One region of the Pantoea sp. RCC30.1 genome, then DNA from elsewhere that is predicted to be linked to it. Evidence: predicted binding sites of a transcription regulator. Region 1 holds the regulator's gene; each other region holds the start of a gene.
The links. The regulator LexA, encoded in region 1, represses DNA repair genes until DNA is damaged. The targets are predictions, from matches to a motif close to TNCTGTATGTACATACAGNA.
Positions count from the first base shown of each region.

Region 2: a site for LexA is predicted at 4,686-4,705, ahead of umuD (translesion error-prone DNA polymerase V autoproteolytic subunit). Genes of this name have one in related genera too.
Region 3: a site for LexA is predicted at 5,071-5,090, ahead of AC2LB6_RS10495 (DNA translocase FtsK 4TM domain-containing protein). Genes of this name have one in related genera too.

Region 1 is NZ_JBXUHX010000028.1:19,388-27,508, reverse strand. Features, by position in the region: gene AC2LB6_RS19760 (CsbD family protein) at 55-267, opposite strand; gene dinF (MATE family efflux transporter DinF) at 433-1,755, opposite strand; gene lexA (transcriptional repressor LexA) at 1,854-2,468, opposite strand; gene AC2LB6_RS19745 (diacylglycerol kinase) at 2,574-2,942, opposite strand; gene plsB (glycerol-3-phosphate 1-O-acyltransferase PlsB) at 3,071-5,494, shown strand; gene ubiA (4-hydroxybenzoate octaprenyltransferase) at 5,600-6,484, opposite strand; gene ubiC (chorismate lyase) at 6,495-7,007, opposite strand; gene psiE (phosphate-starvation-inducible protein PsiE) at 7,094-7,504, opposite strand; gene AC2LB6_RS19720 (UTRA domain-containing protein) at 7,575-8,121, opposite strand, start outside.
Region 2 is NZ_JBXUHX010000020.1:2,943-11,063, forward strand. Features, by position in the region: gene AC2LB6_RS16860 (antirestriction protein) at 1-227, opposite strand, end outside; gene AC2LB6_RS16865 (hypothetical protein) at 691-921, opposite strand; gene AC2LB6_RS16870 (DNA methyltransferase) at 955-1,608, opposite strand; gene AC2LB6_RS16875 (hypothetical protein) at 1,936-2,274, opposite strand; gene AC2LB6_RS16880 (hypothetical protein) at 2,271-2,519, opposite strand; gene AC2LB6_RS16885 (DUF1281 domain-containing protein) at 2,553-3,473, opposite strand; gene AC2LB6_RS16890 (hypothetical protein) at 3,900-4,121, opposite strand; gene umuD (translesion error-prone DNA polymerase V autoproteolytic subunit) at 4,784-5,233, shown strand; gene umuC (translesion error-prone DNA polymerase V subunit UmuC) at 5,248-6,522, shown strand; gene AC2LB6_RS16905 (hypothetical protein) at 6,830-7,093, opposite strand; gene AC2LB6_RS16910 (molecular chaperone GroEL) at 7,173-7,472, opposite strand; gene AC2LB6_RS16915 (ParA family protein) at 7,556-8,121, opposite strand, start outside.
Region 3 is NZ_JBXUHX010000009.1:112,398-120,518, reverse strand. Features, by position in the region: gene AC2LB6_RS10505 (replication-associated recombination protein A) at 1-730, opposite strand, end outside; gene lolA (outer membrane lipoprotein periplasmic chaperone LolA) at 738-1,349, opposite strand; gene AC2LB6_RS10495 (DNA translocase FtsK 4TM domain-containing protein) at 1,528-5,010, opposite strand; gene lrp (leucine-responsive transcriptional regulator Lrp) at 5,129-5,623, opposite strand; gene trxB (thioredoxin-disulfide reductase) at 6,144-7,112, shown strand; gene cydD (heme ABC transporter permease/ATP-binding protein CydD) at 7,256-8,121, shown strand, end outside.

The DNA of each region.
Region 1 (8,121 bases):
CCCTCCGGTGCGGGCACACCGAAGCGGTTTCAGCTGATTAACGGGATACCCTGATTACCAGCGGTGATCTTTGTTCTTGCCTTCCCAGTCCGTCACTTCGCGCTCTGCTTCATCTTTCGCATAGCCGTAACGTTCCTGGATTTTACCGACCAGCTGATCGCGTTTACCTTCGATAACCTGCATGTCATCGTCGGTCAGCTTGCCCCATTTCTCTTTCATTTTGCCTTTGAACTGCTTCCAGTTGCCGCTCGCTTCGTCTTTATTCATGGCAGACCTCCAATCCTCGGGTTTAATGATTATCTTGCTGCTTAACAAAATAACGATATAAATCGCTAGTTAACTGCGATGCTTAAAGTTAAATATAGCAGACAGTTTAATAACTGTAGAATAATACGGAATAATCTGTATCAACCCCGAGTCAACCCTGCAGGATCAGGCATCAAACCAGCTGTTCTGACGCCAGTGCTTACGCCAGATGAGCCACAGTGACAGGCCGCGCAGCGCCAGGAAAACCGTCACCGCCAGCCACAGGCCGTGGTTGCCCAGCACCGGTACACTGAGCAGCGTCAGAAAGTAGCCTGCCGCCGCCACGACCATGCTGTTACGCATCTCGCGTCCGCGCGTCGCTCCGATGAACATCCCATCCAGCAGATAACACCAGACGCCGATCAGCGGCATGATTATCTGCCAGACCAGATAGCGATCAGCTGTCTGCTGCAGTGACTCAAGAGAGGTCAGCAGGGTGACAATCTGCGGGCCAAAAATGGCATAAACCAGCGAGAAGAACAGCGCTACCACCACCGCCTGCCGACAGGCGGAGTGCCAGACGTGCTGCAATTTACTGCCATCTTTTGCGCCATGCGCTTCGCCGGCAAAAGCTTCAACCGCGTAGGCAAAACCATCCAGCGCGTAGGCAGTAAAGGTAATGAACATCAGTAATACCGCGTTAACTGCTACCACATCCGGACCCAGCCGTGCGCCCAGCACGGTCAGCGAGGCGAAACAGAGCTGCAGCATCAGGGAGCGCAGCATGATGTCCCGGTTCAGTCGCAGCAGCCGGCCGCTGTCACCGCGCCAGCTCTGCTTCAGCAGGTTTAGCGTAATACCGCGCAGCTTTAACACCCGCCAGACCATGATGCCGCCGACGCCCAGCGTGATGTACTCCGCCAGCGCCGTGGCGGTTGCTGCCCCCGCGACACCCCAGTGCAGCCCCATCACCAGCCAGAGATCGAGCACGATGTTAACCAGATTGCCTACCACCAGCAGGATCACCGGCGCGCGTGCATACTGCACACCCAGCAGCCAGCCCAGAATCACCAGGTTGGCCAGGGTGGCAGGCGCACTGAGCCAGCGAATCTGAATAAACAGCGCCGCCTGTTCCAGAACATCAGGATTGCCGCCAACCAGATGGGTCGCCAGCTGAATAATCGGATAACGTAAAGCGATGAACAGGATACCTGCCAGCAGCGCAATAATCAGCGGCTGCGTCAGCGCACGTGCAAGAGCGGTTTTATCGCCCGCACCAAACGCCTGTGCCGTCAGGCCAGTGGTACTCATTCGAAGGAAAAGCAGCAGCATAAAGAGGAAGCTGGTCACTGTGGTCCCGACCGCAACCCCGCCAAGATAGACAGGGCTGTCGAGATGACCAATAACTGCAGTATCGACCACTCCCAGTAAGGGAACGGTGATATTTGAAAGGATCATCGGCAGCGCAAGCCGCCAGAGATTTTTATCCGTTGCCGTGATAAAGCGCATTCGCCGTTCCGTGCTCAGTGTCGCTGCAGTAAAGCAGGCGACAAAATTAGGGCAGACAGAATAGCATCAGAAAAGGCGAATGCACGTAGCCCTCACAATCAGAGCCACTCGCCGTTACGGACCACGCCAACCGCCAGACCTTCAATAGTCAGCGACTGAGCACGGGTATCGACAACAATCGGGTCGAAATCGCTGTTTTCGGGCAGCAGATGCACGATAGCACCCTGCTTTTTCCAGCGTTTAACGGTGACTTCATCATCAATGCGGGCAACGACAACCTGGCCATTGCGCACATCCTGGGTTTTATGGACCGCGAGCAGGTCGCCGTCCATAATCCCGATATCTTTCATCGACATTCCACTGACGCGCAGAAGGAAGTCAGCAGACGGCTTAAACAGGCCCGGATCCACTTTGTAATGGGTTTCGATATGTTCCTGCGCCATGATCGGCTCACCGGCAGCAACCCGGCCAATCAACGGCAGCCCTTCAGAGGCTTCTTCTTCCATTAACAGACGAATGCCACGCGATGCACCGGAAACGATCTCGATGACGCCTTTGCGCGCCAGCGCTTTCAGATGCTCTTCTGCCGCATTCGGCGAGCGGAAGCCCAGCTGCGCGGCAATCTCTGCACGCGTAGGCGGCATGCCCGTTGAAGAAATATGGTCGCGAATCAGGTCATAGACCTGCTGCTGTCTGCTGGTTAATGCTTTCATCCCGCCCCCTGGTTGTTTATACAGTCGCTGTGAGTATATACAGGTATTGGCGAAATGGAAACCGATTGTCAGGGAAAACGCGCCCTCAGGCGCGTTATGGAAGGCTTATCGCAAATGTGTCCAGAGGAGCGCGATCCACACAAACAGGGCCAGTAAGATGCTGATCAGTACCGCCGCAGAGCCCATGTCCTTTGCCCGGCCCGCCAGCGGATGATGCTCCTGGCCGATGCGGTCAACCACCGCTTCAATGGCGCTATTGAGGATTTCGACAATGACCACCAGCACCACCGCCCCAATCATAAGGATGCGGGAGATCACATCGACATCCAGCCAGCACGCGATAATAATAGCGACCAGCGCAGCCAGTGCTTCCTGGCGAAACGCCGCTTCATGTTGCCAGGCGGCTCGCAGTCCCTGCCATGAGTAACCTGCGGCTTTTACAATTCTGATAAGTCCGGTGGCATTATTTGCCATGATGTGGGAACCCTTTCATCGGATTGACGTCAATGTCTGGGCTGCGTGCAATTGGCACCACCACAGATATTCGCTGCGCTTTCTGCTATGCTTGCGGCGCTTTGCTAACAAGAGGCTTCATGTTGTCTATGTCAGGTTGGCGTAAACTCTATTACAAATTGCTTAATTTACCACTCTCCTTTTTGGTAAAAAGTAAGGCCATTCCGGCCGATCCTGTGTCTGAACATGGTCTGGATCCGACCCGACCTATTATGTATGTTTTGCCTTACGATTCGAAGGCTGACTTACTGACTTTACGTGCACAGTGTCTGCGGCATCATCTGCCCGACCCGCTCTCTCCACTGGAGATTGATGGTTCACTGCTGCCGCGCCACGTGTTTATTCACAATGGCCCGCGCGTATTCCCCTATTTTGTGCCCAGTGTGGAATCGGTGAAAATCTTTCACGATTACCTCGACCTGCATCGCAATAATCCTAAGCTCGATATTCAGATGCTGCCGGTCACCGTGATGTTTGGCCGCGCGCCAGGACGTGAAGTCCAGGGCGAAGCTACGCCACACCTGCGGGTGCTGAACGGGGTGCAGAAGTTCTTTGCGGTTATCTGGCACGGGCGCGACAGTTTTGTCCGTTTCTCGCCTACCGTTTCGCTTCGCCGCATGGCAACCGAACACGGTACGGATCAGTCGATCGCCCAGAAGCTGGCTCGCGTGGCGCGCATCCATTTTGCCCGTCAGCGCCTGGCGGCAATCGGTCCGCGTTTACCGGCGCGTCAGGATCTGTTTAATCGTCTGCTGCAATCCAAAGCCATTGAAAAAGCCGTCGAAGATGAAGCGCGCAGCAAAAAAATCTCCCATGAGAAAGCGCAGCAGAATGCCGTCGAGATGATGGAGGAAATTGCCGCTAACTTCTCTTATGAAGCGATTCGCGTCACCGACCGTGTGATGGGCTGGCTCTGGAGTCGTCTCTATCAGGGCATCAACGTTAATGGCGGTGAAAAAGTTCGCCAGCTGGCGCAGGATGGCCACGAAATTGTCTATGTGCCGTGCCATCGCAGCCACATGGATTATCTGCTGCTCTCCTATGTGCTCTATCACCAGGGGCTGGTGCCACCGCACATCGCTGCGGGTATCAATCTCAACTTCTGGCCAGCCGGCCCGATTTTCCGTCGTCTGGGCGCTTTCTTTATTCGTCGTACCTTTAAGGGCAACAAGCTCTACGCCACGGTGTTCCGCGAATATCTCGGCGAGCTGTTCACCCGGGGTTATTCGGTTGAGTACTTTGTCGAAGGAGGCCGTTCACGTACCGGTCGCCTGCTTGACCCTAAAACCGGCACCTTAGCCATGACGCTGCAGGCAATGCTGCGCGGCGGCAATCGTCCAATCACGCTGGTGCCGATCTATATCGGCTATGAGCATGTGATGGAAGTGGGTACTTACGCCAAAGAACTACGCGGCGCGGCGAAAGAGAAAGAGGGCTTCATGCAGATGGTGCGCGGCTTACGCAAGCTGCGCAACCTCGGTCAGGGTTACGTTAACTTTGGCGAACCGCTGCCGCTGGTTAACTATCTCAACAAGCGGGTTCCGGAGTGGCGCGATGCGATCGATCCGATTGAGCCGCAGCGTCCGAGCTGGTTAACGCCGACCGTCAATGATATCGCGGCCAGCCTGATGGTGCGTATTAATGAAGCGGGCGCGGCCAATGCCATGAACCTCTGTGTGACGGCGCTGCTGGCGTCACGTCAGCGCTCACTAACCCGTGAACAGCTGATAGAACAGCTGGAGTGCTATACCCAGCTGCTGCGCAATGTGCCCTACTCGCCAAACGCGACCGTACCCGATCTCACCGCGGAAGCGCTGCTGGATCACGCCCTGGGTATGAATAAGTTTGAGAGTGAAAAGGACAGCATTGGCGACATCATCATTCTGCCGCGCGAGCAGGCGGTGCTGATGACCTACTATCGCAACAACATTCATCACATGCTGGTTATGCCGTCGCTGATTGCCGCCATTGTTCAGCAGCATCAGACGCTGAGCGAAGCAGAACTGCTACGTCAGGTAAGCCTGATTTATCCGATGCTGAAGAGTGAACTGTTCCTGCGCTGGCAGACCGATGAACTGCCACAACTGCTCACTGATGTGAGTCAGGAGCTGGCGCGTCAGGGCCTGATTACATTCGAAGCGGGTGAGTTGCGCTTTACCGCAGCACGCTATCGCACGCTGCAACTGCTGGCTGCCGGTGTGCGCGAAACGCTACAGCGTTATGCCATTACCTTCTCCATTCTCAGCGCCAAGCCGACGATTAACCGTGGCACGCTGGAGAAAGAGAGCCGGACGCTGGCACAGCGTCTGTCGGTACTGCACGGGATCAATGCGCCGGAGTTCTTCGACAAAGCAGTCTTTACCTCGCTGGTACTGACGCTGCGCGATGAGGGGTATATCAGCGACAGCGGTGATGCCGATGTCGCGCAGACTCTGGCGACCTGGCATATCCTGGCTGACCTGGTCACCAGTGATGTCCGCATGACGATTGAAACTGCGGTAGCGCACGACTGACACCCGCTTACAGTAAAAAGGCGACCTCATGAGGTCGCCTTTTTTATAGGTCAGGTCTGGTCTGGTTCGATTCGCAGTGAGACGGTGCCTGCTCAGGGGACACGGTCAGAACAGCTGACTGAACGGCGGCGTATTCATCAGTACGCCCAGGAACAGCACCATTCCGACATAGTTGTTATTCAGGAAAGCCTGAAAGCAGGGCTGGCGTTCACGCCCGGCGATCAGCTTCTGCTGATAAACAAACAGGGCAGCCGCCAGTAGCAGCGTCCAGTAGAAGGCACCATTCAGATGCAGCATCATGCCCACCAGCGCCATCAGCAGCAGGGTCGCCAGTTGCAGCAGACCAATGATCAACTTGTCGAAGCGACCAAATAAAATCGCGGTCGATTTCACGCCAATCTTCAGATCATCATCCCGGTCCACCATCGCATACTGCGTGTCATAAGCGACCGTCCAGCAGATGTTAGCGATAAATACCAGCCAGCAGACCAGAGGTAAGGACTCACTAACTGCGGACCAGGCCATAGGAATCGCCCAGCCAAACGCGGCCCCCAGCACCACCTGCGGCAGATGGGTATAGCGCTTCATAAAGGGATAGACCCAGGCCAGCGCCAGCCCCACGACGGAGAGCATAATCGTCATCAGGTTCATGGTCAGCACCAGCGCAAAAGCCACCAGCGCCAGAATCACGAACAGCAGCTTAGCCTCTTTTGCACTGACCACGCCGCTGGCCAGTGGGCGGTGCTTCGTGCGCTCTACATGACCATCGACTTTGCGATCGGCGTAGTCGTTGATCACACAACCGGCCGCACGCATGACAATCACTCCGGCCACAAATACCGCCAGCACCGGCAGCGGCGGAATCGACATATCCGCCAGCCATAATGCCCAGAGCGTTGGCCACATCAGCAGCAGCGTACCGATGGGTTTGTCGATACGCATCAGGCGAGCATAGGCCCGCCACTTATTCATACTTAAGCTATTTTGCACCACAGGATCCTCAGACCAGATCGCGATAAAGCGGCGATGCCGGTAAAAACAGTTCAGTCAGCAGCAGCGGTTTGCCGGAGAGACGCAGGCGCGAACGCCGACCCCACAATCCCTCTACCTGGCCCGGATCAATAAAATCGCGGGTCAGCGTCGACGAGGAGAAGAGATAGCGACCCAAAGGACGGGTGCCCAGCTGTTGCAGCATCGCCTCTGGCCCATTGAGAGTGCTTTCCGGCACCAGCGTGCGGCCAGCCAGCCAGGGCTGATCGTCGCCGAAAAGTAGCACTTCACGCAGCCAGAAGCGTTCATCGTCTGGCAATAGCGCCCTTTCCTCATCCAATTCGCTGGCGTCGATAAAGCCTTCACGCAGCGGCTGAACCGTGACCCGCTGGCAATGCTGTTCAAAACGGCGCGTCATTGAATCCTCCTCCATCAGCCAGCCAAGCAATGGTGGCGCAAGGGTGGCGTGCGACGGAGAAAGCCAGTTGAGCGAACGTAATAAGCTGAGTGCGTCTTGCGACATAGCACCACTCCCGATAATTTTCAGGTCGCTAGTTTAGCGCAGAGAAGCGATGCGAACACCTGCCGTCGTGTCAGACGGCAGGAGGATTACTCGCGTTTCAGCCGGTTGCTGTTTGCCAGCCACAGGGTGATCACCAGAATCAGAATCGCCGCAGAGTAGCAGAGCGTATCGAAGGGATTTTTATGGTCGACGATGATCAGGCGGATAATGGCCGTGATCCCGATATAGACAAAATAGCGCAGCGGGAAGTGATAGCCCGACTGAAAGTACTTAACAATCAGGGCGATAAATTCGAAGTAGAGGAAATAGATGACGATTCCATCAATCAGCAGATAGGAGGAAGCCTGCTCGCCGGTGTTAAACAGCACGTTTGCCAGATGGATAGTTTCTTTGCCTAAAAAGACGATCAGGATGATCGCCAGACTCAGCAGACCCAGATTCAGCACCCATTGCAGTACCGTTGCAAGGTGGCGGGCCAAAGGATTTTTATCACTCATGTTGCGCCTTTAAAAGGAGTTATTAGCGCGCGGTATCATGCGCGAGTGTGACGCAAATCACAATAACTCCTCAGGCCTCCACATCAACACAGAGCGCATCGTAGCGCCAGTATTCACAGTCGCAGTCAATTACCTCTTTTTGCTGGTTGCGGTTGATGCGGGTAATCAGCAAGCCGGGGCTGCCCGGTGCCACATTCAGCGTGGGTGCAGCAACCTCCGGCAGCGGACCAGGAAGAATCGTGAAGCGCGCGCCGCCGTATCGAATACCGTAGCGCTGGTCATAGAGATCGGTCAGGGAACGGGTCAGATCTTCATTGAGCAGCCCAGGGAAAAAACGCGGATTAAGGTAGTGTTCAACATAGAGCACCGCGCGCCCATCGATGCGCCGCAGGCGGCGGATGCAGTAAACCGCCGAACCGGGAGCCAGCCGCAGCGCCGTCGCTACGCTGTCGTGCGCTGCGACCTGCTCTGCGGCGATGACTTCGGTGGTCGCCTGCCGTCCCTGCTCCATCGCCATAGCATGAAAGTGGCTGTGATGCAGCGGGTTGTAGATCAGGCGAGGCGGCGCGATAAACCAGCCACGACGCAGTTCCCGGTAGATCATCCCCTGCGCCTCC
Region 2 (8,121 bases), on a different contig from region 1:
TACATGTAGCGTTCTTCACCTTCCGGCTTCATGTAACCGCCGCCGCCCGGCAGCTGTACGAAGTCCCAGACCGTGCCGTCATAGTTCGCCAGGTAGCGGCTGGCGTAGAGGTACACGTTGTTTTCGGCCTGCGCGTAATCGTGACCAAACAGGGAAGGCAGAAAACGCAGGCTGACAAAATCGGCTAGGACAGACGCCGGCTGTAAAACGTGGGGTTGTGTGTTCATCAGACATCTCCGCAGTCAGAGGGGGTTAAGGTTCCGGCCTGTGCCGTGACTGAATGACAGCCCGGCGGAAAGCGGAGTGTTCAGGAGCGACACCGCAGGCCGCAGCGCAAGCGAGCGGGAGACGGGATTACGCACGGCGCTGGCGCGAATGTCTGAGCGGCGGCGCGACGGGAGTAAGCGCGGCGGAGCGAGTGCGAACGGGCGAGGATGGCGAGCGGAGCGATCTCTTGAACACGCAGCGGCCGGGCTAAAGTGAAGTCACGGCACCGGCCGCAGCACGCACGGACCGGGTTTTCTGCCCTGTCCCGCCGCATGGCGGAACATAGCGGCGCGCAGCAACGTCCTTATTTCATTCTGTCCACAGCCCGGGTGCATATCCGGTCGGTAACCCTGTGGACAAAAGCGCCGCGGCGGCAGTATCAGCGCTTAAACAGTAAGCGGTCATAAAATGACCGCCCGTCCGTTACTTCAGGTGCCCGCGCATTTCGGCAGCGCGCCGGTACAGCGCCACCAGTTCGGTATCAATCTGCTCGATCAGCATCCCGGCCATTTTCTGTGCCGGCGCCGCGCCGCGGAAAAGATGGCGCTTTGTCATGTCCCGTAACCGAAGGTGAAACTCGTAAAGCGATTCCTCCAGGTCGTTAATGTCGTCGGTAAGCTGGGTGTTGTCAGTTGTCATTATCTGGTCTGTCATGGTGCTGTCCTCTTGGTCTGGTTACGGAAAACGTTATGCGGCACGGGCAGAACGGGCGGCGCGCAGCTCACCCAGTCGACGCAGGCCGGCCGTGTGGTATTGCTCCAGCAGTTCGATACCGATCCAGCGGCGGCCGCACTGGTCCGCGGCGACGCAGGTCGAACCAGAGCCTGCAAACGGGTCTAAAACCAGATCACCGGGCTTCGTGAAGGTTTCGATCAGCGGCTGCAATACGCTCACCGGCTTTTCGGTCGGATGGTGCCGGTTGCCCGTGTACTGCCAGGGCATTACGTCAGGTAAGGGTTTTGCCGGCAGCGGCGGGCGCCCTTTAGCCAGCAGGTAGGCGCTTTCATGCTGATACCCGACAAATGCCGATTTCGAGGCGTATGTTTTGGTGAAGACGAGGTGCCCGACGACGCGAAAGCCCGCCGATTTCCATGCCTGCATGAAGACGTCCACGCGGTTCCAGCCGTAGAAACTCACCGCCAGGCTGTTGTTTTTGAGCACGCGGAACATTTCACGGCTGGCCGGCAGTACCCACTCGTCGCTCACGTCGTTGGCGATTGAACGGCCGGAACGGTCCTTAAAGCCGACGAGGTACGGGGGGTCGGTCAGAATGAAGTCAATGCTGTTATCCGGAAAGCCGGCCATGATCTCTACGCTGTCGCCACGCATGAATCGGGACATAGTTATGCTCCTGAGTTTCGGGGGGCACCCCTGTGGTGCCGTGACCACCACAAAGACGGGCGTAAAGCGGAGCAGGCAGGGGCGGACGCGCAAGCCGCACGCGCCGCCGGAGCGGACTGAATGTCCCGCGCACGGCGGGGAACGGGTGAGCAGGACGGCGAAGCTTCCCTTGACTGCGAAGCGGCCCGGCTACCGTGAGGGCACGGCACTTTATCCCTGCCGGTTTCCGGCCGCAGGACGGGAAGCGGCAAAAGAGGCGGAGCGAAGCGACTTCCTTATCCCTTAAAAATGAGATGCCGCCGGTCGGGGCGGCATCGGGTGAAAATATCAGGGCCGGTAATCTTCCCACCGGCAGTCGCTGCGGTCGCAGATGACGGGCGCGTCCGGCGAACCGCTCACCGTCCACTCATCAAGGAACCGCAGGCCGGCCAGCGTCTGTGCCTCACGTTCTTCAAGCAGAACGATGCTCTTTAGCCAGACGCTGCCCCGATCAAACTGCCAGTAGCAGCCCTGAGAGCAGACGGGACGTTCCGGCGGCCACCAGGTTTCCCCCATCCGTTCGCATGCGGCTTCGGCCAGCGTAAAGTCCTGCCCGCTGAGCAGCAGGTGGTATTCATGTGAGCTGCTGCCCGCCTCTTCCTGATAACTGACCAGCCAGATGTTCATTCAGTCTCCCTCCGGGCCTTCACGCTTTCTGCACAGTCGCGCATAAATTCCCAGCTGAGGCTGACGTCAGCATCCAGCGTTCTGTCCGCCAGTTCGATCGCTGCAGTTACTTCACCAGGCGTAAGCTCCGGGTCAATGTCATCAAAGTCGTCCGCCATCCAGATGTGGGCCACGCACGGCGTATCCGGGGCAAATCCCGACAGGCTGGCCATCAGGCCCGCAAGGGTAAGTTCTCTTTTCATCATTCTGTCCGGCGGGGCTTCCCCCGCCGCCTCCCGTCAGCCGCCAAAATGGCCGATGTTGTTTACTATCCAGTCCGGACCGGTCACGCACGCAACGCCGTCCCCGTCCTCTTCATCCCGTTCCAGCTCACCGCAGAGGCTGTCGGTCAGTTCGCCGTCGCTGTAAGCGGCGAACCCGCAGAAGTTACAGCCGCTTTCGGCGTACCAGTGCTCAGCAGTCACACTGAAACGCCAGCTCAGGGCTTCGAATACCCGCCCGTCCGGCGGAGACCAGGGGGTATCAAAATCTACATCCACAAAATCCGGTGAGCCGTCAGTCACCTCCAGCGCGTATCCCATTGGCCACTTCACACCGTACTGCGCAATATTGAACTCATAGCCGCCCGGCACGCCGTCCAGCAGGCCACCGTTGAAACCGTTAATTTGCACATCCAGGCGAGCAGGCAGCAGCAGGCGCATATCAAATTCAGCAGTGTCGTCCGCAATGGCATCACTGCAGACCTGATTCCAGCAATCACTCAGGGCCGCCCCCATCACGCCTGACCAGTCGAAATGCTTTCGCTTCCACAGGCTATTCATCACAGCCTGTGCCTCATCATCCAGCGCATCCCACGCGCGGCTGCGGAGTCCGGTGGCCAGCCACAGGTCGTGCAGCCGGTCACAGGTTTTGTCCGTCAGTTCTGTGCCTTTACGCAGCTGCACGAGCCACTGCGTAAAGGCGCGGTTTTCCGGCGAGTCTTCGCCCTGCCCCGCCGCCGTCAGCGCCGGGAAAGGCGCATACATTTCGCCCATCACCGGGCGCAGCAGACCGGCACAGCCCGCCAGGAACAGCTGGATACCCTCCCTTTCCGCCCGCGCATATGCAGGACGCACCTCTCCCCGCATCAGCGCCCGCACCTGACTCACGTTCTCCGCCAGGCCGGTCACACGCAGCCTGTTTGCACACCAGTTCGGCATGGTTCTCTCCTCAGTCAATGGTTGCACGGCCTCACCTGCGCCGTGCCGCCACAGCAGACGGGCGCAAAGCGGAGCAGGCAACGGGCGAAGGAGGAAGCCGCACGCGCCGCCGGAGCGGACTGAATGTCCCGCGCACGGCGGGGAACGGGTGACGAGAGAGGTGCAACGGACCCTTGCCTGCGCAGCGGCCCGGCTAACGTGAAGGCACGGTGCAGCCCGGAAAGGAGTAAAGAGAGCGTCTGAGGATGAGGGGGGATTTCCGGCGTCAGGCAACGCCGGCGCGCCGGTTAAAAGCGGAGCGCAGCGACGGCCTTTGTGAAAATGAGGCGGGCAAGCGGGATGAACTGAGAACGAGGTGTTACGGTAAATCCGATTGGTATGCGGGTGCTAAAAAGCCACGCTTAGGTGGCTTTAGCAGTGGCAGGGTTAGTTGCCGCGGAACTGACCGTGTTTGTCTGTTGGTTTACGGTTACGTTCACGATGAACATTAATTGAAAAGCCACATTTAACAGTCCAATCAATAGCCTCTTTCTGAGTCTCACATTCAAACAGAAGTTTATGGGTCCCTTCCTCTTCAACTGCATGATGCTGACCTGGCGTCCAGCCTGCTCCGTTTTTCACCTTAACCACATCTACTTTCTTACTCATTTTTATGCTTTCCGTGGGTAATCCAGGGCAAATTTGCCCTGTTAATAATTAAGCCTTGTTGATGGTTATTTCAAGATAACCCATCAACTTAGTTGCAAAAAAATTTCAATGAAAGGCGTTATTTTGATTCTGAGCTGATATACCTCTGAGAGAGCGATTACACCATCTCTATACAACGCTTACGGATCAAACGAGTAACAGAAAAAAAGCCTGCCCTTAAAACGTGAGCATGCAACGCTCGCCGCAGTCACGGCTGAGGCGTACCGCAGCAGCGCGAGGAACGAACAGCCGTGGCGAGGAAGCGTCATTTCACCTTTGCCGGCAGAACCTGCTTACGCGCCTTTCTCAAAAAAAAGCGCATGGATCAGGAAGTCCGCAGACAGATTACCGGGTGAATGAATCACCTCCCGGGAGCCCGGTGGAACCTGTGATCTGCCCGTTATCCCACGTCATGCTGCTGAAAAATACATATGGTAAAAATTTTTTATTGATAATCAGCCAGATAAAACCGCATCTGAGTAATCCCCTGCTGCTTTTTCTTGCCAGATAAATTTCGCCCAATAATACTGTATATAAATCCAGTTAATTACAGAGGAGGAATTTATGCACGACTTACATACAGCACATATCCCATCACCGGTATTTTCATCCCGGAGCGTCCTGTGAAACCCGCCGCGTACGGCTCAGGCCTGATGCTGCTCTGGCCCCCGGTTTTCACCCCCCGGGTACGCGTGCCCCTCTATGCAGATCCCTGTGCGGCAGGCTTTCCCTCGCCGGCCGCAGATTATGTGGAAAGCGAACTTGACCTCAATGAGCTCTGCATCCGCCGGCGCGCCTCCACGTTTTTTGTGCGTGCCAGCGGCAGCAGCATGCAGGAACTGGGGCTGTGTGATGGCGACGTCATGGTCGTCGATCGCGCAGAAGAGGCCTCGCACGGGGACATTGTCATCGCCGAGGTGAACGGTGAATTTACGGTCAAGCGCCTGCAGCTTCAACCCCGTCTGGCTCTCCTGCCGATGAACCCGGCCTACTCCGTCATTTATCCGGAGGAGCTGCAGCTGCTCGGCGTCGTCACCTGGTTCTTCAACAGTACAAAAGCGCGCAGGAGGTAGCTATGGCGCTGCCTATGTTCGGACTGGCGGACGTTAACTCGTTTTATGCGAGCTGCGAGTCCCTGTTCCGTCCTGACCTGCGCGGTAAACCGGTGGTGGTGCTCAGCAATAATGACGGCTGCGTCATCGCCCGCTCAGCGGGCGCCAAAGCGCTGGGCATCAAAATGGGCGCCCCGTGGTTTCAGATAAAAAATGAAAGATATCCTGATAAGATTCATGTGTTTAGCTCAAACTATGGGCTGTATCATAGTCTCAGCCAGCGGGTGATGACGGCTCTGGAGGAGGTAACGCCCCGGGTCGAGCAGTACTCGATTGACGAGATGTTCCTGGATCTGACCGGCATTGACGGGTGTGAGGATTTTGAGCACTTCGGCCGGCGCCTGCGGGCGCACGTGCTGGCCATAACCGGCCTGACCGTCGGCGTCGGCATGGGGCCGACAAAGACGCTGGCAAAGAGTGCCCAGTGGGCCGGCAAGGAGTGGAAGCAGTTCCGCGGGGTACTGGCCCTGACGCCCGGTAACCCGAAGCGCACGGCCACCCTGCTTCAGAATCAGCCGGTGGAGGAAGTCTGGGGCGTGGGCAGGCGCATCGCAAAAAGACTGAACCTGATGGGTATTGAAAATGCCCTGCAGCTGTCGCGCGCGCATCCCACGCTCATCCGCAAAAACTTCAGCGTGGTGCTGGAGCGGACCGTGCGTGAGCTCAACGGGGAGTCCTGTATTCCGCTGGAGGAACTCCCGCCGGCTAAACAGCAGATTTGCTGTTCAAGGTCCTTTGGTGAGCGCATCACCTCAAAAGTGGCCATGCAGCAGGCCCTGTGTCAGTACGCGACCCGCACCGCAGAAAAGCTCCGGGGAGAGCGGCAGTTCTGCCGACGCATCAGCGTGTTTATCCGGACGTCGCCGCATGCAGAAAACGAGGTGTTTTACGGCAACAGCGCCGGCGAGAAACTCAGCCTGCCGACCCAGGACACCCGCGATATCATCGGGGCGGCCATGCGATCGCTCGACCGTATCTGGCTGGACGGCCGCAGGTACATGAAGGCCGGCGTGATGCTCGATGACTTTACGCCGCATGGCGTCAGTCAGCTGAACCTCTTTGACGATGCACAGCCGCGGGCCAACAGCGCGCAGCTGATGAAGGTGCTGGACGGCATCAATCAGTCCGGGCTGGGCAGCGTGTGGTTTGCCGGTCAGGGCGTGAATACGGAATGGAAAATGAGACGGGACATGCTGTCACCGGCATGGACCACGCGCTGGAGTGATATCCCGGTGGCGCGCGTGATGTAACCTGTAACTGCAGGGCATAGCAGACATAACGTAGGTCTGCTGCCCTGCCTTGTCATGAAAAGTGCGTCCAGAACTCATCCATGATGATCAGGGGCTTGCCCGGGCGCTTTCCGCGGAAGTATCGTCCGCGCGGAACCCTGTCCTTACGCGAAAGCTGATGAAGCCAGTCATCAAAAGCCGGGCGGCGCCTGCGGACGGGCCCCTTAAACATACCGGCTGACTGGGTCACCGTTCGGAGGATCATCCCCTGCCCCCGCATCTGCGTCAGCATTTCCTGAATGGCCATCAATACCTCTGCGTTAATTATTCATTGATTGTTTTTTTTCTTCCAGCCGGCGTTAGCCAGAAAGGCTGCACGCGAAACACAGGCGCCCCACAGCAGCTGCATGCCGATTTTGACCAGCTCACTGGCATCAGGCAGGAAGAAAAGGGGCACGATAAACAGCGTACTGAGAAGAAAACCCCACTCTGCAGCTTTCTTCCTGGATTTCTCTGCTAACTTTGAAAATCCTAAGAATCCAGTTATATATCCCAAAAAAGACATAAACCCTCGCATATCAATAATGCGCATAATGAACACACCTAAGAGCCACGTTGCATACTCATTAGATACACATAGACACCACATAAGGTACTTTTACTGGGGCTGCTTATTGCTGATCTAAAGCACCATCGCTCTCTAACTTTGCACGTATTGCTTCAAGTATGTACGAGCTAAAATCAAGGGAAGTCTTGTTTGCTGCTTTTAATGAAGCATGTGCCTCAAAATAGGTTTCAGGCACCGCTCGTAAATTCTTACTTCGGGACTTATTTTTGTGTGACGTTTTGATTTCTGATGAAGCTTCTTTATCAGGTACAGCATCGGAAACCGCAGTGGTCTTCAACTTTGCAGAATTCATTAAACCACTGAGTTTTTCCTGCTGCGCCGCCAGATCAAACTTCTTATTCATAAATACACCTTAAATACACAAAGGATATGTGATAGATATGTAAAGGATACACTTTAAGAACCCATAAGGCACCCTATAGATATCTAAATTTCTTTGATAATTTTTAGCATCTCCTCAACCATTAATCTCACCTCTTTACCTCCAGCGGTAGTTCGGCCATGTAACGATTCAGTGATACCAAATCCTGATTCAAGAGACTCTTCAAAATCCGCAGTACGATAGGATAAGCGACTGCTCATTAGCTTTATGTGTCTAAAAGTCGGGAGTAGCGCGTCAAGTTTTGGGTAATGTTTTTTGTTAGGGTTTGTCTTACAGAGAAATAAGTGTGCCTCAATATGCCTGCCAACGATTTCACTAATCTCACCCAACACGCTATCAAAACTCATCAGACCAATGCGTTCTGGCAGAGAGTCTTTAGCAGGTACAATCACCAGATCAGCAAATGCTACCGCAGTACGCGTCATATCGGAGTCGAAACCACCGCAGTCGATATAAAGCAGTTCATCAGTGCCCTTAAACGCACTAATTTCTTTAATTAATTCATCCTGTGTTTCAGGGATCGATATAGGGATTTGCTTATCTTCCGGCCTAAGACCATGAATTATTGATAACCCTCTGTGCGTATCAAGATCTAAAGCTTTTGCTGGTT
Region 3 (8,121 bases), on a different contig from region 1:
GCTCACCTGACACTTCGTTAAGTAACTGCGGCGTCAGTTCACGCTGACCCGAGGCGGTGATTTCGGCCATATCCGCCATCATTTCCAGCGTATTCAGTGCCCGGCGTGCATCACCATTAACCAGTTCAGCAATCATCCTGCGGGTGTTATCCGGCAGCACGATGTCACTGTCGCCATAACCTCGCGCTTTATCCTGCATCGCCTGATCCAGTACCTGCTCAATATCTTCGAGCGTGAGTGATTTCAACAGGTAAACGCGGGCGCGTGACAGCAATGCGGAGTTAAGTTCAAAAGAGGGATTTTCGGTGGTCGCACCAATAAAGGTAATGGTGCCATCTTCAATATGGGGCAGAAAAGCATCCTGCTGGCTCTTGTTGAACCGATGGACCTCATCCACAAACAGGATCGTCCGCCGCCCAGCGTTTTTATTCTGTCGGGCGCGCTCAATCGCCTCACGGATCTCTTTGACGCCGGAGGTCACTGCCGATATACGCTCCACATCGGCATTGCCGTAATGCGCGATAATCTCAGCCAGCGTAGTTTTGCCGGTCCCGGGCGGTCCCCACAGGATCATTGAATGCAGGTGTCCTGCTTCAATCGCGCGTGGCAGAGGTTTGCCCGCGCCCAGCAAATGCTGCTGACCAATGTACTGTTTCAATGTTTCTGGCCGCATACGCGCGGCCAGAGGTTTGAAATTCTCGGTGGAAAAATCCAGGGACAGGTTACTCACCGTGACCTCACTGACGTTGGTCGTCCACCGTCACGCCTTTTGGCGGTGTGAACGTGAATTTATCCGGGCTGATAGCGCCATTCTGCTGGCTTTTCAGCTGGTAATCACTGCGCTGACCATCCTGCTCAATCGCGCTGAAGCGGTTAATGGTTCCGCTGGACGTCACCTGAATGGTGAACTGCTTCAGGTTGCCGTCGCTGTTTTTCGGTGTCAGTTCGAAATTGTCACCCTGCTGTTTGATGTTGTACTGCTTCCAGTCATTTGACTGATTGCGGGCAATCAGCATAAACGGCGTGTTGCTGGTCGCATTCTGCAACAGGCTTACAGTCGCCTGCTCAACAAACGGGTTATAGAACCACAGCGATTTACCGTCAGAGATGATGATACTTTCGTCCGGGGCGGTCATGTGCCAGTTAAACAGGCTGGGACGTTTTACCCACAATTCGCCTTCGCCGTCCTGCACATTTGCGCCGCTGCTGTCGGTCACTTTTTGTGTGAAGCTGGCGTGGAAGCTGCTGACCTTGTTCAGGCGCTGTTGCAGATCACTGGAAGCATCAGCCAATACGCTGGCTGAAGAAAAGGTGGCCAACAGGCCCAGAGCGATTACGCGTAATTTCATCTGCTTCAATTCCTTATTTAAACGATCCCATCGATAACTGCATTAAGCCTGGTCGCCATTCCACCATCAGAACAGAGGAAAAAACCGAAAGCTGATTCAGATATGGGGCTTAACCGTATAAAAAACAATGAGCCAGTCGGAACTGGCTCATTGAGTCGTGTTTCAAAACATTTAAACGCTACATATCGTGTGGCGGCGGCGACAGCACTTCACGGTTACCATTGTGGCCTGGTGCAGAGACGATGCCCTGCGCTTCCATCTGCTCAATGATACGTGCCGCACGGTTATAACCGATGCGGAACTGACGCTGAACGCCTGAAATCGACGCACGACGTTTATCAACCACAAAGCCGACTGCCTGATCGAACAGCGGATCGAGCTCTTCATCACTGTCGATGCCACCGGCACTTTCGCTCTCTTCGCCCGCAGTAATGTTGTCGATATATTGCGGACGACCACGCGCTTTCCAGTCCTGAACCACGGCATGGACTTCCTGATCACGAACAAAGGCACCGTGAACACGAATCGGCAGCGAGGAGTTTGGTGGCATGTAGAGCATGTCACCCATACCCAGAAGTGACTCCGCGCCGCCCTGATCGAGAATGGTACGTGAGTCAATCTTGCTCGAAACAGTAAAGGCGATACGTGTCGGGATGTTCGCTTTGATCAGGCCAGTAATCACATCCACTGATGGACGCTGTGTTGCCAGCACCAGATGAATACCCGCGGCACGGGCTTTCTGTGCCAGGCGCGCAATCAGCTCTTCAACCTTTTTACCCACTGCCATGATCAGGTCAGCAAACTCATCGACCATTACCACGATATAAGGCAGTTTTTCCAGAACCGGCGGCGTCATATCCATGCTGTCGCCCGGCTTCCAGAACGGATCAGGAATCGGACGACCCATCGCTTCGGCCTGCTCCACTTTCTCGTTGTAACCCGCCAGATTACGCACGCCCAGCGCCGACATCAGCTTATAGCGACGTTCCATTTCACCGACGCTCCAGCGCAGCGCATTGGCGGCATCTTTCATGTCTGTGACGACTTCGGTCAGCAGGTGTGGAATGCCTTCATAGACCGACAGCTCCAGCATTTTCGGGTCGATCATGATGAAGCGAACTTCTTCAGGCGTCGCCTTATAGAGCATGCTGATAATCATGGCGTTCACGCCCACGGATTTACCAGAACCGGTGGTACCGGCAACCAGTAAGTGTGGCATTTTCGCCAGATCGGCCACAACCGGCTGACCGGCAATGTCTTTACCCAGCACCACAGCCAGCGGTGATGGATTGTCGCGGAATTTAGGGCAGTCCAGCACTTCACGCAGATAGACGGTCTGGCGATGTTTGTTTGGCAGTTCCAGACCCACGTAAGGCTTGCCTGGAATCACTTCTACCACGCGAACCGCGACGGTCGACAGTGAACGCGCTAAATCGCGCGACAGGTTGGAAATGCGCGCTGCTTTCACACCCGGAGCCAGGTCAAGTTCGAAACGGGTGATAACCGGACCAGGTGAGATGCCAACCACTTCAGCTTTGACGCGATAATCGCCTAAGCGCGACTCCACCAGTCGGGCAGTCTGCTCCAGCGAGAACATATCAACCGGCTCTTCCTCTACAGGTGGAGCGGTCAGCAGATCCAGCGAAGGCAGTGGCGTGGACGGTTTCTCCATCGGCTGCTCATGGCGCATCAGGAACGGATGAATCAGGCTATCGTGCAGTGAAGGTTTCGTTTCTTCAACCGGCTGAACCGGAGCTGTAGCTGGCGAGCCATAAGCAGGCGCAGCATAACCCGGTTCAGCTGGTGCTGAAGACGCACTGTAGGCAGGCGCTGCCGGAGCAAAACTGGCAGGAGCTGGAACCTGAGCCGGTGCCTGAGGTCTTGAGACCTCACTCACCTGCTGCCAGGGTTCGTGTGACACTGCAGGGGCTTCCGGTTCCGGCGTCGCGGCAATGGTAAACAGCGGTTCTGATGGACCGTCATCCACCAGATCTTTCATCGGTGAAAAATCAAACGCTGAGGCGGTATCAATATTAAATACCGGCTCTTTTTTCACTTCAGGTTCATAGCGCTGTTGCTGCTGCTCGGCGAACTGACGTGCCAGTGCATCCTGCTGCTGGGCATCCTGCTCATCTTCCTCATCCTGCTGCCAGTTGGTTCCATAGCGCTGCTGCTGTTCAGACTGGAAGGCCTGACGCAGTTCAGCCTGCTGCAGCGCCTCTTCAGCATCAGGTGCAGTAGAAATCGATCCAACCGGGGCCGTTTCGCTCTCTTCCGTTCTGGCTTTCTCTTCAGCCATGCGCTGAGAAGGCAATTTAATGCCATAAGAGGCCAGCTCACGACGGGTTGGCAGTTTTACCGGATTAGGACGCGGTAGCGCCGGTCCGATACCCTGTTTAACCTGCGGGTTGAGATTGGTTTCAGGGGCTAAATCGAAAACAGGGGCAGCACGCGTGGTTGCCTGAGTCGCAGTGGCAGCGACGGCGGCCGCAGCTGCAGGAGCCGCAGGGATCGCTGGTGTGTCGCGCCAGTTCCCCATTTTAGGTTCGTCATCGTCGTAAGCACTGAACGACGGCGTAGCCGGGGCTTCGTCCGGCATTTCAAAATGATAAAGCGGTGGTGAGGTCGCAGGTGCAGAAGCACTCTGCGCCGGAGTCGGAGCAGTCGCTGCACCATAGGATACAGGCGCGCTCTGTACGGCCGCAGGCGCAGGTTGTGTCGTCGGGGATGCAGGCATAGTGGCAGGAGCAGATGCCGTAAATGCCGCAGCAGAAGGTGCTGCAACAGCGGCAGGCGCAGGCGTTACCGGAGCGGCCGGTGCGAGGGTCACCTCAGCGGCTTCCGTCGTCGCCGCTACCGCCGCGCTGGTTGCTGCTGCCGCTTTAGCCAGCAGAGGATCCGGCTGTGAGGCCGCAGGCTCGGCGGCTGCACGTGGAGCAGAAAGCAGCACATCATCATCCTGATCGGCGGCATGCAGTTCAGGCACATCCGCGTATTCATGCGCGTCCTGCTCGTCATCCTCTTCCTGCCAGGGTTCATCGTGACGTGAGCGGTTGCTGGCAAACGTCAGCACGCCCATCACAACGCCACCAATTCTTTCTGCGATGGTGAGCCATGACCAGCCGGTGTAAAGGGTAATGCCCGCCGCCCAGACGCAAAGCAGCATCAGCGTGCCGCCAGCCGGACTGAACCACGGGGCAATCGCATTACTCACCAGGCTGCCAATCACGCCGCCCGAGGCGAAGTACCAAATATCATCGGCGTTCAGCGCCGCCATACCACAGGTTGTCACCACCAGCGCAAGAACGCCAATTAAGCGCAGCCCGACGGCAAAGTAGTCAAAGTAGTCCTGGCTGTCGCGCTGACGGAAAGCAATCCAGCACAGACCCAGGATGACGGGAGGAATGGCGTACGCCATCACACCAAAGATGAAGAGTAAGGTGTCAGCCAGCCAGGCACCGACGCTGCCGCCGATATTATGGATAGGTTCATGCCAGGCAGTTTGCGACCAGCTTGGATCGGAAGGGTTAAAACTGACCAGTGAAACCATCAGGTAGATGGCAAACAGCGCCACCAGAATAAGCAACGCTTCCAGCAGACGACGTCCACTGCTCAGCGATTGTAACGAAACATCTTTATCTTCTGTATATTCCTGGCTCAAGAGGACTCTCCAGGTGCCTGTAAAGTAAGAAGCAACAGCGTCGGGCAAGCCCGACGCTGATCCTGTATGAATTCACAGGAGTGTACCGAAATCTCACAGGTTTTGCACCTGCCCCGCATCAGCGAGTTTTGATCACAAGTCGATTGCTCTGTTTGACCTCTTCCATCACCACATAAGTTCGCGTGTCGTTTACGCCCGGCAGGCGCAACAGGGTTTCACCCAGCAGCTTACGGTAGGCAGACATATCAGGTACGCGCGTTTTCAGCAGGTAGTCGAAATCGCCGGAAACGAGGTGACACTCTTGAGTTTCCTCAAGTTTTTGCACAGCGGCGTTAAATTGCTCAAACACATCCGGTGCACCACGATTCAGAGTAATCTCAACGAACACCAGCAGCGACGCATCCAGATAGTGCGGGTTCAACTGCGCGGTGTAGCCAAGAATAAATCCCTGACGTTCGAGACGACGCACGCGCTCAAGACATGGCGTAGGCGATAAGCCTACGCGTTTAGAAAGCTCTACGTTTGAAATGCGACCATCTTTCTGAAGTTCATTCAGAATGTTCCTGTCAATTCTGTCGAGGTCTTTCCCGGGGCGTTTCTTATTGTCTACCATTATTATTGTCTCTCTTAATTCCTTCCCTTTACCTGCCACGCCCTGAAAACGCTCATTGTTCGGGGCATTTCTGAAGTGAGCTAACAGAGCCTGTGTTCTGACACCTATCGATATGACGCATGTTGTCTGTCCACATCATGCGTCATTATCCATATCAGGCTGCTTTTATTCGGCGTTAAGTGCAAAACAAGCGAGGAAAACCTGTTTTGTTCCGATAAATGTTATTCGCTTCTGATAATGTTTTCGCAAAAGCGCAGGCGATTGTCAAAGTAAAATCACCAAATTCAGGACAAGATGCCAGACAGACCGCTGGGTATCTGTTTTTAAATGAGTATTTTTGCACTATTGCACCCGTTCAGCCCGAGTTTTGCCCCCTTTTGGCGCAATGACCAGGCAAAACCGCCGCTCATCGTCTACGCCGTTTGCAGCTATCGTTAACAAAATTGGCTAAGCCTTGTCATTGTCGCCGGATATTCCCTACAATCGCAGTTTATGTCAGCCGAATGAAACTGAGGAACGCATGAGTACGGCCAAACACAGTAAGTTACTCATTCTGGGCTCCGGCCCAGCGGGTTATACCGCAGCCGTTTATGCTGCACGCGCCAACCTCAACCCGGTGCTGATCACCGGTCTGGAAAAGGGCGGACAGCTGACCACTACTACTGAAGTGGAGAACTGGCCGGGCGACCCGCACGATCTGACAGGTCCATCGCTGATGGAGCGCATGCACGAGCATGCCGAAAAATTTAATACTGAGATCATTTTCGATCACATTCACACCGTGGATCTGCAGAACCGTCCGTTCCGCCTCACTGGTGACAGCGGTGTATACACGGCAGATGCCCTGATCATCGCTACCGGTGCGTCAGCGCGCTATCTGGGTCTGCCCTCTGAAGAGGCGTTCAAAGGCAAAGGTGTCTCCGCCTGCGCAACCTGTGACGGCTTCTTCTATCGCAACCAGAAAGTCGCGGTGATTGGCGGTGGCAACACGGCCGTGGAAGAAGCGCTCTATCTGGCAAATATTGCGGCTGAAGTGCACCTGATTCATCGTCGTGATAGCTTCCGCGCTGAGAAGATCCTGATCGACCGCCTGATGGAGAAAGTGCGCAATGGCAATATCGTGCTGCACACCCATCGTACGCTGGAAGAAGTGGTGGGGGATCAGATGGGCGTGACCGGTCTGACGCTGCGATCTACCCAGAACAGTGATGAGACAGAAGCGCTGGAAGTCGCAGGTCTGTTTGTCGCTATCGGGCACAGTCCGAATACGGCCATCTTTGAAGGTCAGCTGGCGCTGGAGAACGGATACATCAAAGTTCAGTCCGGTCTGCATGGCAACGCCACTCAGACCAGCATCCCTGGCGTCTTTGCGGCAGGCGATGTGATGGACCATATCTATCGTCAGGCGATCACCTCTGCGGGCACTGGCTGCATGGCCGCGTTAGACGCTGAGCGTTTTCTTGACGGGTTGGTTAAAAACGATCAGTAAGTTGTTAACCCTCTGATCTCAAATGTTCCAGGCGACGGTTTTTCCGTCGCCTTTTTTATTGCTCTCATGCTAGATTCTTGCGCCTGAAGAGATGGAAATATCATTCCATTTCCCCCCGTCATCGACATTTATCATGGTCTCGCATGGACAAATCGCGGCAGCAGCATCTTACCCGCTGGCTTCGTCAGCAACGTCGTTTCGCCGGTCGCTGGTTGCGACTCAACACGCTGCTGGGTATGGCGAGTGCACTGCTGCTCATTGCTCAGGCGGGTTTACTGGCCACGCTGCTTCAGGCACTGATTATTGATCAGCAGCCACGTGAAACCCTAACGGTCAGCATCCTGCTGTTACTAATCTGCTTTGTGCTCCGTGCCCTGATTAATTATGCCCGTGAACTGACCGGCTATCGTGCCGGGCAGGCTATCCGCCAGGCCTTACGTCAGCAGGTCCTGGATCGGTTATCTGATCTGGGCCCGGCCTGGATTCAGGGTAAGCCAGCCGGAAGCTGGGCAACCCTGCTGCTGGAGCAGATCGAAGATATGCAGGAGTACTACGCCCGCTATCTGCCGCAGATGACGCTGGCGGTGCTGATCCCCTGCTGCATTCTGCTGACTATTTTTCCGTTGAACTGGACGGCAGGTCTGATCCTGTTTGCCACCGCGCCGTTGATTCCGCTGTTTATGGCGCTGGTCGGAATGGGTGCGGCCGAGGCCAACCGCCGCAACTTCCTGGTGCTGGCTCGCCTGAGCGGTAACTTTCTCGACCGTCTGCGCGGCAGAGAGACGCTGCGGCTGTTTCATCGCGGTGAAGCAGAGCAGCAGGCCGTTGCCGCCGCCACCACCGATTTTCGCCAGCGCACGATGGACGTGCTGCGTTTAGCCTTTCTCTCCTCCGCCGTTCTGGAGTTTTTTGCCTCGTTAGCGATTGCTGTGGTGGCGGTCTATTTTGGTTTCTCCTATCTGGGCGAATTGCATTTCGGTGACTACGGTCAGGGTGTATCGCTGTTTGC